2 regions of the Enterobacter cloacae complex sp. 385G4 genome follow, and region 2 is predicted to be linked to the other one. Evidence: predicted binding sites of a transcription regulator. Region 2 holds the regulator's gene; the other holds the start of a gene.

Region 1 (7,471 bases), on a different contig from region 2:
CGGGAAAGCGGTAGCGCCACCCGGCTTTTGTTTATGCACTGCAATACTTTTTCTTAATCACCACCGCAATGGTACCCACCAGCCCAGCAACCAGCAGGAATATCGGCAGGATCATCAGGAAGGTCATCACCTGATCTTCATGGTGCTTCACAAAGGGGATCATGTTCAGCGCGTAGCCGAGGGTGGTGACCACGCCAACCCACAGCAGGGCGCTCAGCCAGTTGAAGAACTGGAAGCGGCGGTTAGACAGCCCGGAAATACCCGCCATGGTGGGCAGAAGGGTGCGAACAAACGCCAGGAAACGCCCGGCGAGCAGCGCCAGCAGGCCGTGGCGGTCAAACATACAGGTCGCACGCTGGTGATATTTATGCGGTAACTGCGCCAGCCAGCCCTTCACCACGCGCGTGTTCCCCAGCCAGCGGCCCTGCAGATAGCTCAGCCAGCAGCCCAGGCTCGCGGCGGAGGTAAGGATTACCATCGTTGGCGTAAAGTCCATGACGCCTTTGCCGATCAACGCCCCGGCAAGCAAAAGCAAACTGTCACCGGGTAAAAACGAGGCTGGCAGTAATCCATTTTCCAGAAACAGCGTCGCGAACATCACGAAATAGACGACGCCTACAACGTGGGGATCCGCCAGGGCGGCAAAATCATGTTGCCAGAGCGCCGCGATAATATCTTGAATAACAGCCATGGACTTTCCTGTGGAACAGCAGAGATAACGCTATTGTACTCCCAATTTCACCTGTCGGGATTGATCGCAGGCGCAACTCATGCAGACTTTTCTGCTTGCAGTGTTCACAAAAGAGTCCGGGGAGTACATTTTCAGCCCGCACTCTACACGATACGTTCAAAGCCTGCAGATAAATCCGCAATTAAATCGTCCACATTTTCTAAACCGATATGCAATCTAATGAGGGTGCCGCTGAAGTCCACTTCTCCGCCGGGGCGCAGGGCCGCGATCTGCTCCGGCTGATTCGGCAGGATCAGAGATTCAAAACCGCCCCAGGAGTAGGCCATGCTGAAGAGGGTAAAATTATCCAGATAGCTTGCCAGCTCGTCATTACTTAGCCGTTTTTTAAGGACAAACGAGAACAGCCCGCTGCTGCCCGTAAAGTCACGTTGCCAGAACTCATGGCCTTTACTACCCGGCAGCGCCGGATGGTTCACGCGCTCAACCTGCGGATGCTGCGCCAGCCATTCAGCGATTTTCAGGCTACTTTCATGATGCTGACGCAGACGCACGCCGAGCGTACGAATGCCCCGGCTGGTCATGTATGCCGTGTCTGCATCCACCATCTGGCCCATCAGGTAGGCATTTTCCCGCAGCTGGTCCCAGCAGCGCGCGTTGGAAACCGCGGTGCCAATCATCCCGTCAGAGTGTCCAATCAGGTATTTCGTTGCCGCCTGAATCGAGATATCAATATCGAATTCCAGCGCCTTAAACAGCACGCCTGCCGCCCAGGTGTTGTCGATCATGATAATCGCCTCTGGCGCTTTGCTGCGCACGGCCTTCACGATAGCCGGAACGTCGTGCACTTCCATGGTGATGGAGCCGGGAGATTCCAGGAACACAATGCGCGTGTTCGGCTGGATAAGTTCAGCAATGCCTTCACCAATCAGCGGGTCAAACCAGCTGGTGGTCACGCCGAGCTTGCTGAGAATTTTGGTGCAGAAATCCTGGCTGGGTTCATAGGCGGTGTTGGTCATCAGGATATGGTCGCCCTGTTCCACAAACGCCAGAATGGTGTTGGCGACCGCCGCCGCACCGCACGGGAACAGCGCGCAGCCCGCGCCCCCCTCCAGCTCGCACATCGCTTCCTGCAGCGAAAAATGGGTTAGCGTGCCGCGGCGACCGTAGAACAGCCCACCTTTCGCGCGGTTACGCGTGGCGATTTTTTTCTCCTCAACGGTATCAAACACCAGCGAGGAGGCGCGTTGAATCACGCTGTTGACCGATCCCTGAGTGTATTTCTTGCTGCGTCCCGCCTGCACCAGCGTGGTATCAAGATGCTTCTTGGTCATGTTCGCTAACCCTGTTTTTATACGTCTGGACGTCCAGACTACCACGATTGTAAAAAACTGCACCCGCATGCTTATCGAATAAGCAGAAAATATTAGCAAAAAAGCGCATAAGAAATTTTTACTGCGTAAGCGCAAGGAAACTGAGCGAAAATTACGGCACCATGTAAATACTAATGAGAACGACTATCAATTCGACGGCTTTTTGATATTATTACGTTCAGATTTTGTGATTTGCGTCCTGGAGATACAGAGTGGGTAATAATTTGATGCAGACGGATCTCTCCGTTTGGGGCATGTATCATCATGCTGACATCGTGGTTAAGATTGTGATGATCGGCCTGATTCTGGCGTCCGTTGTCACCTGGGCTATCTTCTTCAGCAAAAGCGCCGAGCTGCTTTCGCAGAAGCGTCGCCTCAAACGGGAACAGCAGCAGCTGGCAGAAGCCCGCTCTCTGGATCAGGCTTCTGAGATGACCTCATCCTTCCACCCGAAAAGCCTGACCACCCTGTTAGTGAATGAAGCTCAGAACGAGCTGGAACTCTCCGCCGGCAGTGAAGATAACGAAGGCATTAAAGAGCGTACCGGTTTCCGTCTGGAGCGTCGCGTTGCGGCCGTTGGCCGACACATGGGACGCGGCAATGGGTATCTGGCGACCATCGGCGCGATTTCACCGTTCATCGGTCTTTTCGGTACGGTCTGGGGCATCATGAACAGCTTTATCGGTATTGCTCAGACCCAAACCACCAACCTGGCGGTAGTTGCCCCGGGGATCGCGGAAGCGCTGCTGGCGACGGCAATCGGTCTGGTTGCAGCAATTCCGGCGGTGGTTATCTACAACATTTTCGCGCGTATGATCGGCAACTACAAAGCCACGCTCGGCGACGTTGCCGCTCAGGTTCTGCTGCTGCAAAGCCGCGATCTCGACCTGAACGCCAGCGCCGTGAAGCCGGTGCATGCGGCGTCTAAACTGCGCGTAGGTTGATTGTATGGCAATGCGTCTAAACGAAAATCTGGACGATAACGGCGAAATGCACGAAATCAACGTGACGCCGTTTATCGACGTCATGCTGGTGCTGCTGATTATCTTCATGGTGGCAGCACCCCTGGCGACGGTCGACGTGAAGGTGAATCTGCCTGCCTCCTCCAGCCAGCCGCAGCCGCGTCCGGAAAAGCCAATTTATTTGTCGGTGAAAGCGGATAAATCCATGTTCCTGGGGAACGACCCTGTGACGGATGCCTCCGTTATTCCGGCGCTGGACCAGCTGACCGGCGGCAAGAAGGATACCACCGTCTTCTTCCGGGCGGACAAAACCGTCGACTACGAAACCATGATGAAGGTAATGGACACGCTGCATCAGGCGGGTTATCTGAAGATTGGGCTGGTCGGGGAAGAGAAAGCGGCCTCGAAGTGATAAAGAAGCTGGCGAAAGCCGGCTTTTTTTATGCCTGTTGGTTTATGCGTTTTTGTTGTCCGTCGGTGCGGTAGAGGGGGGTGTCAGCGCGTCCTCATCGAGCGCAACGCAGGTGACATTTGACGTACGGTACTCGCCGGCTGACAGTTTGCGCGTCAGGCGCAGGGTGGCGACTTCTCTGGCAAGCAGATACTGGTAGTTGGCCTCAAGACGTCCCAGAAGTTTCTCTTTCAGTTCTGGAAGCTGTTCGATGATGGCGTTCATCACGGCGCCGTAAATTTCTTCTTTGACCTGTAACGGATAAATCTCGCGGCGATTCTGCCATTTCAGACGCACCAGCGTTGCCGGGATCGATACCAGGTCTTGTGTAATACGCGTCATCTCGGCATTTTTTGCATTTCTTAGTGCCTCGATATTTTGCTTTAAGATAAATTCATCACTTTTTTTATCATCTAAAGTCACATAAACGTTATTGTCTTTAACTTCTTTCACGTTAATCTTCCCCCAGGGTATAAAAAATAGGGTTGTTTTTTTCTCGCGTAATTAGATTAAGCCAAATTTCATTGCCGGCCTCATTTATTTCCTTCGTTTTTTCAGTCATTATTTGACTTAGTTTCTGGGCATCTATTTCGCCTTCTGCCTGCAGGTCATTCAGCAGGTGGACGAAGGCTTCAATTTTTATAGCGCGAAATAAGCGGTCTTTTATATGGCGATCGTGCTCTTCCAGCAGCATATTACGGGATTTGCCAGTGTGAGAAACGCCAATTAATATATCAGGCTCGAAATCAGAGAGCTTTCTTTTCCCCTGAGTGAAACTGGCCTTTTTTTCTTCTTCCGTCGGTTGCTGTTCCACAGGCGTAATGTGGTACTTAGCCGGGACGAGATAGTCGGGCAGCATTTTTAATTTCCTTTAATTTCAACAGGGTGAGGTTGGTAAAGGCGTGAGATTCGTTGACAATATCATGAGGCAATTTTAAAATCAAAAAAAATGGAGCCAACCCATGAACAGCATCTTTTTTACGGTCATCACATTACTATTACTGACCGCTGGTGTGCTTTTATTGATGCAGGAGTTCAATAAAACGAAAGTGTCGAAAGACACCAGTGAACCGCCACAACCTGAACTAATGACAAAAGAGGAAGGAGAAGATCATTTCTCTGTTTTAATGAACTCCGTTACGCCTGTCTGGTACTGGCGGGTGAATCATGAATATATCGACTTCTTACACGCGACAATTAAGCGCATGAAAATGTCGGAAATTAATGACACGCCCGGTCTGTTTGAGGCCCAGCGTCGCTGTAGCGATCTGAATTCAGCGGTTTATAAATATTACGACAACATCAAAAAGCGCTGTCTTAACGGTGAGAAGGTCTCGTATTCAGACCTGGACGTATTAAACCTTCGCCAGTGTTTTCGCGAGTTTAGCCTGGAAGCCTACCCGGAGCTGGTGGTGCTGGTCTGGCCGGAGTATGCGCGTCCTGAGGTTAACCCGGACGACGTCTGAGTGGCGTACTGGTTAGTTCTTGCAAACAGTCAGCGCCGTTGAGATATACTGAGCGCTGGTTTCGTTTGCAGACAGGATTTTATGGAACGCTTCTTTGAAAACGCAATGTATGCCTCTCGCTGGCTGCTCGCCCCCGTCTATTTCGGTCTTTCCCTGGCTCTGGTCGCCCTGACGATCAAGTTCTTCCAGGAGATTTTCCACGTATTGCCTAACATTTTCTCCGTGGCGGAAGCTGATTTAATTCTGGTTCTGCTATCGCTGGTGGATATGACGCTGGTGGGCGGCTTACTGGTGATGGTGATGTTCTCCGGTTATGAGAACTTCGTCTCTCAGCTTGATATCGCCGAGCATAAAGAAAAGCTCAGCTGGCTGGGGAAAATGGACGCCTCGTCGCTGAAGAATAAAGTTGCGGCATCTATAGTGGCAATCTCCTCTATCCACCTGTTACGCGTGTTTATGGACGCGAAAAACGTCCCGGATAATAAGCTGATGTGGTATGTGATTATCCACCTGACGTTTGTGCTGTCGGCGTTTGTGATGGGGTATCTGGATAAGATCAGTAAGAAATAAGGTACACATTTCTCCCCTCACCCTAACCCTCTCCCGGGGGAAGGGTTAGGGTGAGGGGAGAAAGCATCGAACCACACTATTTATCCGACGACGCCTGCCACAAATTCAGTTCCCCGTCCGCCACGTGCTGGTCAATCCGCGTCAGTTCATCTTCCGTAAAGCGCAGATTACCCAGCGCCTGAACGTTCTCCTCCAGCTGTTCCGGGCGGCTCGCGCCAATCAGCACTGACGTCACGCGAGCATCTTTCAGCAGCCAGCTCAACGCCATCTGCGCCATCGTCTGCCCGCGCGCCTGCGCCATCTCATTAAGCAGACGAAGACTGATCAGATTAGCTTCCGTCAGCATTTTCTGCGTCAGGCCGCGCACTTTGTTCCCCTCGCGCTGCATGCGAGAACCTTCCGGAATACCGTTCAGGTATTTTCCGGTCAGCAGACCCTGCGCCAGCGGGGTAAAGGCAATACACCCCGTGCCGTTTGCTTCCAGCGTATCCAGCAAGCCGGTCTTATCGACCCAGCGGTTAAGCAGGTTATAGGATGGCTGGTGGATCAGCAGCGGGATCTTCCACTCGTGCAGCAGCGCGGCCATTTTTTGTGTGCGCTCGGTAGAGTAGGAGGAAATGCCCACGTACAGTGCTTTCCCACTCTGAACAGCATGAGCCAGCGCGGAGGCCGTCTCTTCCATTGGCGTATTTTCATCCACGCGGTGGGAATAGAAAATATCCACGTATTCGACGCCCATACGTTTCAGGCTCTGGTCGAGACTGGCGAGCAGGTACTTGCGTGAGCCGCCTGAACCGTACGGGCCTGGCCACATGTCGTAACCGGCTTTAGTGGAGATAATCAGCTCGTCGCGATACCGGGCAAAGTCCTCACGCAGCAGGCGGCCAAAGTTCTCTTCCGCGCTTCCCGCAGGCGGTCCGTAGTTGTTGGCAAGATCGAAATGGGTAATCCCGAGGTCGAAGGCTTTACGCAGCAGCGCGCGCTGGGAGTCAAGGGGCTGAACGTGGCCGAAGCTATGCCACAGGCCCAGCGACAGCGCGGGCAGGCGCAGGCCGCTCTTGCCACAGTAGCGGTACTGCATATTCTCGTAGCGGGTAGCGTCAGGGTACCAGGACATGATGTCTCCTTTTCTTATCGATGAATTTTTGAAACGGCGTTTTCATTCTGTCCTTATCAAAACATAAATCCCGGAGAGATGCGATGGCAGAACGCGCTGCCGGCACTTTTCCCCGGGATACGTCAGACGTTGAGCCCCGACCTGCCCGGTAAACGTAGCGTCACCGGGCAACCAGACGACAATCAGAAGCTGTAGCTCATCCCCGCCTGCACACTGGCACCGTTATCCACATCACCGGTACCGACATACACCCCGGTGTTCAGGGTAAAGTTATGGGCGATGGTGGCGTTGATGCCTGCTCCAAAGATGCCCATTGTGTTGTTGTGACCAGAGGTGTTGTGATAATCCGCCGCCTGAATGTCGGTGTTATCGCTGAACTCTTTCTGGAAGCGCGCGTCGATCCACGGCATCACCTTCACGTTCTTGTTCAAATCGCGAAGGGTGGTGGTGAGCCTCACGCCCGCGCCACCGTTCCAGGAAGAGACCTGGCTGTCGGCAAACGTCACCGCGCTATCCGAGAAGCCGTTTGCTTTGGTCTGATCCCAGCCTAACGTCGCGTAAGGCTGCAGCAGCGTTTCGCCCGGCAGCAGGACATTGACGCCGGTACGGGCTTGAGCCATATACAGGCTGCCATCGGTGGAGCCGTGTAGCGCCTCCGTCATGCCGCTGGTATCGCCCGTCACGTTGTTGGCAGACAGCGAGTAACGCATATCGCCGTAGCTGAAGCTACCGTCAGCAAAGAGACCCCAGTTGCGGCCGTTCAGTGCCTGCTGCCAGCCGCCATACAGGCTGTAGTAGTTACCGTAAACGCTGTCTTTGAAGCTATCCGCACCATCGCTGGTGT
Region 2 (7,471 bases):
GGTTACTTCTGCCTGGACAGCCGTTATAGCACGGCAGAAAAACCGGTATTTAACCGTACCGTAGGTCTGCGTGATACCTGGACCAAGATCGGCGAATAATAACGCTGCACTGGTCAATGAGAAACAAACGCCGCTTATAGCGGCGTTTTTTTATTTAATGATCATATCGTTAAAGTAGGCCCGTAATTAGGCCAGCTAAAATTTTTGGTCAATGCGGTGCTACTTATTTTTCTAAAAAAAGTTTGTCTGTTTCAGATAAAAGAGAATTAAGACAAATACGGGTTTTATTACGATCTAATACGCCGAAATTACCTGCTCTACTCCCGCCACACCTCGCATTCGGCCAAATGTTACAAAGCACTACCAATTATGTGCACTTCGTCATAATCCTGACTTTTGCCCACTGAAAAGCATTGATAATTCGCGTCGCGAAAAATAACCTAAAGACGGTAGTTAATTCGAGGGTATTTATAACTACCCCTGGCCTTTTGGTCTTTTATATTTTCGCCGTTTAAGGCGTTTTAATTCGTCAAAGAGGAATAATCTATGCGTACGTTCAGTGGCAAACGTAGTGCGCTGGCGCTGGCTATTGCCGGTGTGACAGCAATGTCGGGCCTGGTGGTGACACCAGAGGCAAAAGCAGCAGGTTTCATCGAAGATTCTACCCTCACTGGCGGTATTTATTACTGGCAGCGTGAACGTGACCGTAAAGATGTCACAGAAGATAAATACAAAACCAACCTCTCTCACTCCACCTGGAACGCCAACCTGGACTTCCAGTCAGGCTACGCCGCCGATATGTTCGGTCTGGATATTGCCGCGTTTACGGCGATTGAAATGGCTGAAAATGGCGACAGCGGCCACCCGAACGAAATTGCCTTCTCCTCCAGCAATAAAGCCTATGACGAAGACTGGTCAGGGGATAAAAGCGGTATCAGCCTTTATAAGGCCGCAGCGAAATTCAAATACGGCCCGGTATGGGCGCGTGGGGGCTATATTCAGCCAACCGGCCAGACGCTGTTAGCGCCGCACTGGAGCTTTATGCCTGGTACCTATCAGGGGGCAGAAGCCGGGGCTAACTTTGACTATGGTGATGCAGGTGCGTTGAGCTTCTCCTATATGTGGACCAACGAGTACAAAGCGCCGTGGCACATTGAGATGGACAAGTTCTACCAGAACGATAAGAAAACCAAAGTCGATTACCTCCACTCGCTGGGTGCGAAGTACGATTTCAAAAACGATCTGGTTCTGGAAGCCGCATTTGGTCAGGCGGAAGGCTATATCGATCAGTATTTTGCTAAAGCCAGCTACAAATTTGATATCGCCGGTAGTCCGCTGAGCACCAGCTACCAGTTCTACGGTACGCGCGATAAGGTCAGCGATGGAAGCGTAAATGACATTTATAACGGCACCGCGTGGCTGCAGGCGTTAACCTTCGGCTACAAGGTCGGTCAGGTTGATTTGCGTCTGGAAGGCACGTGGGTGAAGGCGGAAGGGCAGCAGGGCTACTTCCTGCAGCGTATGACGCCGACCTATGCCTCATCCAACGGTCGTCTGGATATCTGGTGGGATAACCGCTCAGACTTCAACGCCGACGGCGAGAAAGCGGTCTTCTTCGGCGCCATGTATGACCTGAAAAACTGGAACCTGCCGGGCTGGGCGGTGGGCGCTTCTTACGCTTACGCCTGGGATGCAAAACCAGCAGACATGGCGACGCCGGATGCGTACTACGATCCAAACTATCGCCTGAAAGAGTCCTCCTACAGCCTGGATGCTATCTACACCCTGCAGGATGGCCGCGCGAAAGGCACGATGTTCAAGCTGCACTTTACGCAGTATGACAACCACTCCGATATCCCAAGCTATGCGGGCGGTTACGGCAACATCTTCCAGGATGAACGTGACGTCAAATTCATGGTTATCGCCCCATTCACCATCTTCTGATGAGCACACCGGCGGGCTGAGTCCCGCCGGTCTGGAGACTGCACATGATGAAAAAAATCGTAATCGTCGCGCTGATGGCATCAGGGCTGGTGGCGTGTGTTCAGACTCAGGCGCCGAAAGAGGACGCCCGTCTGAAGGAGGCGTATAGCGCCTGTATTAATACCGCGGAAGGATCGCCTGAGAAGATTGAAGCCTGCCAGAGCGTGCTAAATGTGTTAAAGAAAGAGAAAGCGCATGAGGCGTTCGCGACGCAGGAGAATGTTCGCGTGATGGATTATCAGGCCTGCATCCAGGCACGTAAAACCGGTAACGATCAGGAAGTGGCGAAGCGTTGCGATAAAATCTGGAACGAGATACGCAATAACAACAAATGAGTTGATCTCCGCCCGGTGGCACTTTGCTTACCGGGCTTTTTTCTGGCAAAAAAAAGCCAACCTTACGGCTGGCTCAGAGTATGAACGCTAACTTATTTTGTGTCGTGAGCGTGTTCATTCTCGCGGCAATCCCCTTCAGCGCAGTGACCGTAAAGGTACAGGCTGTGGTTGGTCAGGCGAATGCCATGACGAGCTGCGATTTCACGCTGACGCGCTTCGATGGAATCATCGCTAAATTCAATGACCTTGCCGCAATCGAGGCAGATCAGGTGATCGTGGTGATGCTGCTGGGTCAGTTCGAATACAGATTTACCGCCTTCGAAATTATGACGGGTAACAATGCCCGCGTCATCAAACTGGTTCAGCACGCGATATACGGTGGCCAGTCCAATCTCTTCACCCATGTCGATAAGACGTTTATAAAGGTCTTCCGCACTGACATGGTGATTGTCTGGACCCTGAAGCACTTCCAGGATTTTTAACCGAGGAAGCGTTACTTTCAGGCCAGCCTTCTTTAATGCGGTATTGTTGTCAGTCATGCGGAATCTGTCCTGTTGCTAAACGATTCACTTCTCTGGGAAGTGACAGAAAATGCACCTGGGATAATGCGTCTCATTATAGAACTGCCATGCCTAAATGAAAACTGCAAGTCTCAGGCAAAGTATGCTTATAAAAACGTGGTATCACCTACAAACTTGCTCAATGGAAACCACGTTTTGCCAGGGAGACATTGTACAGGTATGGGCGAAAAAGTTAAAAGTTTGTAGCAATTAATTTAATCGGTTTTACCTGGAAAAGGGGCGCAACCCGCGTTGCGCCGTAAAAAATCAGGCGTTGAGAATATCGTCCAGATGCAGTTCTTCGCGGATCTGCTTAACCCACTTCTCTACACGCTCTGCGGTCAGTTCTGGCTGACGGTCTTCGTCAATGGCAAGTCCGACAAAATGATCGTCATCGGCCAGGCCTTTAGAGGCTTCGAAGTGGTAACCGGCAGTCGGCCAGTGGCCCACAATAACCGCGCCATTAGGCTCAATGATGTCGCGAATCGTCCCCAGCGCATCACAGAAGTACTCGGCGTAATCTTCCTGATCGCCACAACCGAACAGGGCAACCAGCTTGCCGTTGAAGTCCACCTCTTCCAGCGTCGGGAAGAAATCGTCCCAGTCGCACTGGGCTTCACCATAGTACCAGGTTGGAATACCCAGCAGCAGAATGTCATAGCCCTCGAGATCTTCTTTGCTGCTCTTGGCGATGTCATGCACATCAGCAACGTCTTTACCGAGCTGTTTCTGAATGTTTTTTGCGATATTTTCGGTATTGCCGGTATCACTGCCGAAGAAAATGCCGATGATTGCCATGAGTAAAATAACCTCTTGAAACTTAATGGTATGGTGGCGCAATTCGGCCACGGATAAGGGCAATAATAGCAGAACTGGCAACCCTGCGGAAACCGCTATCGCGCAGGACTGCACTCTGTGCTACATGAAAAGGGCGATAAAGGGGTTTTTCAGACTTATGCCTGGCTGCGCAGCGTCTCAAGTTGGGCGATGAGCATCTCTTCAATAAGCTCGCTGCGGCTGATATTACGCGCCTCTGCCAGCTCGTTAAGCGCATCGACCGCGTCGGCGTTGAGCTTCAGTTCGACACGCTTAAGCCCACGATTTTTATCGCGTTTAAGCTGATTGCGTTTATTGATACGCAGCTGTTCATCGCGCGAAAGCGGATTCGTTTTTGGTCGTCCCGGTCGACGCTCATTCGCGAACAGATCTAGTGTCGTACGGTCCGTTTGTTCTTTGGCCATGATTATGAGACTTCGGGGGAAACACGCCGCCCTGCTAAAGCCCGGGCGATAAGCGCGCCATCATACATCACCAAAAACGGCACGCCAACGACTGGAAGCCCGTCATCTTCCAGTCGCTCTCTTTTTAATCAATTTGCAGTATCAGCGAGATAGCGGCGAATGGCGCGCAGTACAGCATCTGGTTTTTCCGCATGCACCCAGTGTCCGGCACCGGCAATGACGTGGGCGCGCGCCTGCGGGAATTGTGCCAGCAGCGTGTCGCGGTACGCGTCGGTAATATAAGGAGAGTTACCGCCGCGAATAAAGAGGGCAGGGTGTGGCCAGGCGGGAACGGTTTCCCAGCCCACGATGTGGTTGTACTGATCCCACAGCACCGGCACGTTAAAACGCCACTGCCCGTCAACAAACGACTTCAAAAGGAACTGCACCACGCCTTCTTCATCAAGATGCTCACGCATAACCGCTGCCGCCTGCTGACGAGTGGAAACGCCAGCTTCGGTTACGGCATTGATCGCCGCGAAAATCTCATCGTGACGGCGAACGTCGTAATCCACAGGCGCAACGTCAATCACGACAAGCCCGGAAATTCGCTCTGGCGCCAGCGCGGTGAGCGCCATAACCGCTTTACCGCCCATTGAATGCCCGATGAGGGTCACCTTCTGCAGGTTGTGCGCGTCCAGCGTATCCAGCAGATCCTGCGCCATTGCCGCATAGGTCATCTCGTCTGAGCGGCCGGAAAGCCCGTGGTTGCGCATATCGACCTGCAAAATATCGTGATCGGTAACCAAATCGCGGGCCAGCACGCCCAGGTTATCCAGGCTGCCAAAAAGTCCATGAACCAGCACGATGGGGGAATTATTGTTCGGCGATTGTGCAGTTTGCGCTCGGGTATTCAATTTCATGGCAAAGTTCTTTTTTTACGTATGTCAGGTTAGGGTATCATGTTGACCATTCTGCCGCCCGGCTGCAAGGTTCCAGTTTAATCTGACTTTTGCCGCCAACCTGGTTTGACGCTATCCGCTGTTGGGATTTGACCTTATAATCCCAATGACTTGTATTCAGATAAGATATCGCACTGGATTAAGATGAAAACAATCGAAGTTGATGACGAACTCTATCAGTATATTGCCAGCCAGACGCGGCATATCGGGGAGAGCGCGTCCGACATTTTACGGCGCATGCTTAAAATTTCCGCCGCTTCACAGCCTGCCACCCCAGTTACCAAAGATGTCGTGTCTCAGCCGAGCGTTGCTGTACAAGCAAAACCTGCCGTGACGCCGGTAAAAGATAAAGTGCGCGCGATGCGCGAACTGCTGCTCTCCGACGAATATGCGGAGCAGAAAAAGGCGGTTAACCGTTTTATGCTGGTGCTGTCTACACTTTACTCCCTGGATAACAAAGCGTTTGCTGAAGCGACCGAGTCGCTGCACGGCCGTACCCGCGTCTATTTCGCGGGCGACGAGCAGACGCTGCTGCAAAATGGCAATCAAACCAAACCTAAACATGTCCCTGGCACTCCGTACTGGGTGATCACCAATACCAATACGGGCCGCAAGTGCAGCATGATTGAACACATCATGCAGTCCATGCAGTTCCCGGCGGAATTGATTGAAAAGGTTTGCGGTACAATTTAACCCTTGCATCATAAGGACCCGGTAATGGCAAATCACAGCCGTGCAGGCCAACCTGCACAACAAAGCGATTTGATTAACGTCGCTCAGCTGACCGCGCAGTATTACGTGCTGAAACCGGTCGTGGGCAACGCAGAACACGCAGTGAAGTTTGGTACATCTGGTCACCGCGGCAGCGCGGCGCGCCACAGCTTTAACGAACCGCACATTCTGGCCATTGCTCAGGCCATTGCGGAAGAGCGCGCTAAAAACGGCGTTACCGGTCCGTGCTACGTGGGCAAAGATACCCATGCGCTGTCTGAACCGGCGTTTATTTCCGTGCTGGAAGTGCTGGCGGCGAACGGTGTGGACGTGATTGTTCAGGAGAACAATGGGTTTACTCCAACACCGGCGGTATCAAACGCGATCCTTGTGCACAACCAAAAAGGTGGCGCGCAGGCTGACGGTATCGTCATCACGCCATCCCACAACCCGCCGGAAGACGGTGGTATCAAATACAACCCGCCTAACGGCGGCCCGGCTGACACTAACGTCACCAAAGTGGTGGAAGATCGTGCAAACGCGCTGCTGGCCGACGGTCTGAAAGGCGTTAAACGTATTTCTCTTGATGAGGCGATGGCCTCCGGCCACGTGAAAGAGCAGGATCTGGTTCAGCCGTTTGTGGAAGGGCTGGCGGATATCGTCGATATGGCGGCGATTCAGAAAGCTGGCCTGAAGCTGGGCGTGGATCCGCTGGGCGGCTCCGGTATTGAGTACTGGAAGCGCATCGCCGAGCACTACAAGCTGGATCTGACCATCGTGAACGATCACGTCGATCAGACCTTCCGCTTTATGCACCTGGACAAAGACGGCGCGATCCGTATGGACTGCTCCTCCGAATGCGCGATGGCGGGCCTGCTGGCGCTGCGCGATAAATTCGACCTGGCGTTTGCTAACGACCCGGACTATGACCGTCACGGCATCGTCACCCCTGCCGGGCTGATGAACCCGAACCACTATCTGGCTGTTGCGATCAACTACCTGTTCCAGCACCGTCCGCAGTGGGGCAAAGAGGTGGCTGTCGGTAAAACGCTGGTCTCTTCTGCGATGATCGACCGCGTGGTGGACGCGCTGGGCCGCAAGCTGGTGGAAGTGCCGGTAGGCTTCAAGTGGTTCGTTGACGGTCTGCACGACGGCAGCTTTGGCTTCGGCGGCGAAGAGAGCGCAGGCGCGTCCTTCCTGCGTTTCGACGGCACCCCGTGGTCAACCGATAAAGACGGCATCATCATGTGCCTGCTGGCGGCGGAGATTACCGCGGTTACCGGTAAAAACCCGCAGGAACATTACAACGAGCTGGCTGCACGCTTTGGTGCACCAAGCTATAACCGTATTCAGGCTGGCGCGACCTCTGCCCAGAAAGCGGCTCTGTCCAAACTCTCTCCGGAGATGGTCAGCGCAAGCACCCTGGCAGGCGATCCGATCACCGCGCGTCTGACGGCGGCACCCGGTAACGGTGCGTCTATCGGCGGCCTGAAAGTGATGACCGAAAATGGCTGGTTCGCCGCGCGTCCGTCCGGTACGGAAGATGCGTACAAGATCTATTGCGAAAGCTTCCTCGGCGCTGAGCATCGCCAGCAGATTGAGAAAGAAGCGGTAGAGATTGTCAGCGAAGTGCTGAAAAACGCATAAGTCGTGTTCTGGTGCGGGCTGATGCCCTCACCCCGGCCCTCTCCCGCGGGGAG

What was found. Region 2 encodes Fur, which represses iron uptake genes when iron is present. Its sites were predicted from a motif close to ATAATAATGAGAACNACTATCAA; they were not measured.
Region 1: the regulator Fur is predicted to act here: its motif matches at 2,190-2,212, upstream of exbB (tol-pal system-associated acyl-CoA thioesterase).

Annotation. Positions count from the first base shown of each region.
Region 1 covers NZ_JBXWDD010000004.1:43,447-50,917, reverse strand. The annotation lists gene yghB (DedA family general envelope maintenance protein YghB) at 32-691, opposite strand; gene metC (cystathionine beta-lyase) at 835-2,022, opposite strand; gene exbB (tol-pal system-associated acyl-CoA thioesterase) at 2,274-3,005, shown strand; gene exbD (TonB system transport protein ExbD) at 3,010-3,435, shown strand; gene AC2FAJ_RS13035 (hypothetical protein) at 3,478-3,927, opposite strand; gene AC2FAJ_RS13030 (hypothetical protein) at 3,929-4,333, opposite strand; gene AC2FAJ_RS13025 (ESA_00282 family adhesion-associated protein) at 4,437-4,940, shown strand; gene AC2FAJ_RS13020 (TIGR00645 family protein) at 5,022-5,510, shown strand; gene AC2FAJ_RS13015 (aldo/keto reductase) at 5,587-6,627, opposite strand; gene AC2FAJ_RS13010 (autotransporter domain-containing protein) at 6,810-7,471, opposite strand, start outside.
Region 2 covers NZ_JBXWDD010000002.1:155,492-162,962, forward strand. The annotation lists gene glnS (glutamine--tRNA ligase) at 1-99, shown strand, start outside; gene chiP (chitoporin ChiP) at 547-1,944, shown strand; gene chiQ (ChiQ/YbfN family lipoprotein) at 1,992-2,318, shown strand; gene fur (ferric iron uptake transcriptional regulator) at 2,411-2,857, opposite strand; gene fldA (flavodoxin FldA) at 3,146-3,676, opposite strand; gene ybfE (LexA regulated protein) at 3,832-4,119, opposite strand; gene ybfF (esterase) at 4,248-5,021, opposite strand; gene seqA (replication initiation negative regulator SeqA) at 5,205-5,753, shown strand; gene pgm (phosphoglucomutase (alpha-D-glucose-1,6-bisphosphate-dependent)) at 5,778-7,418, shown strand.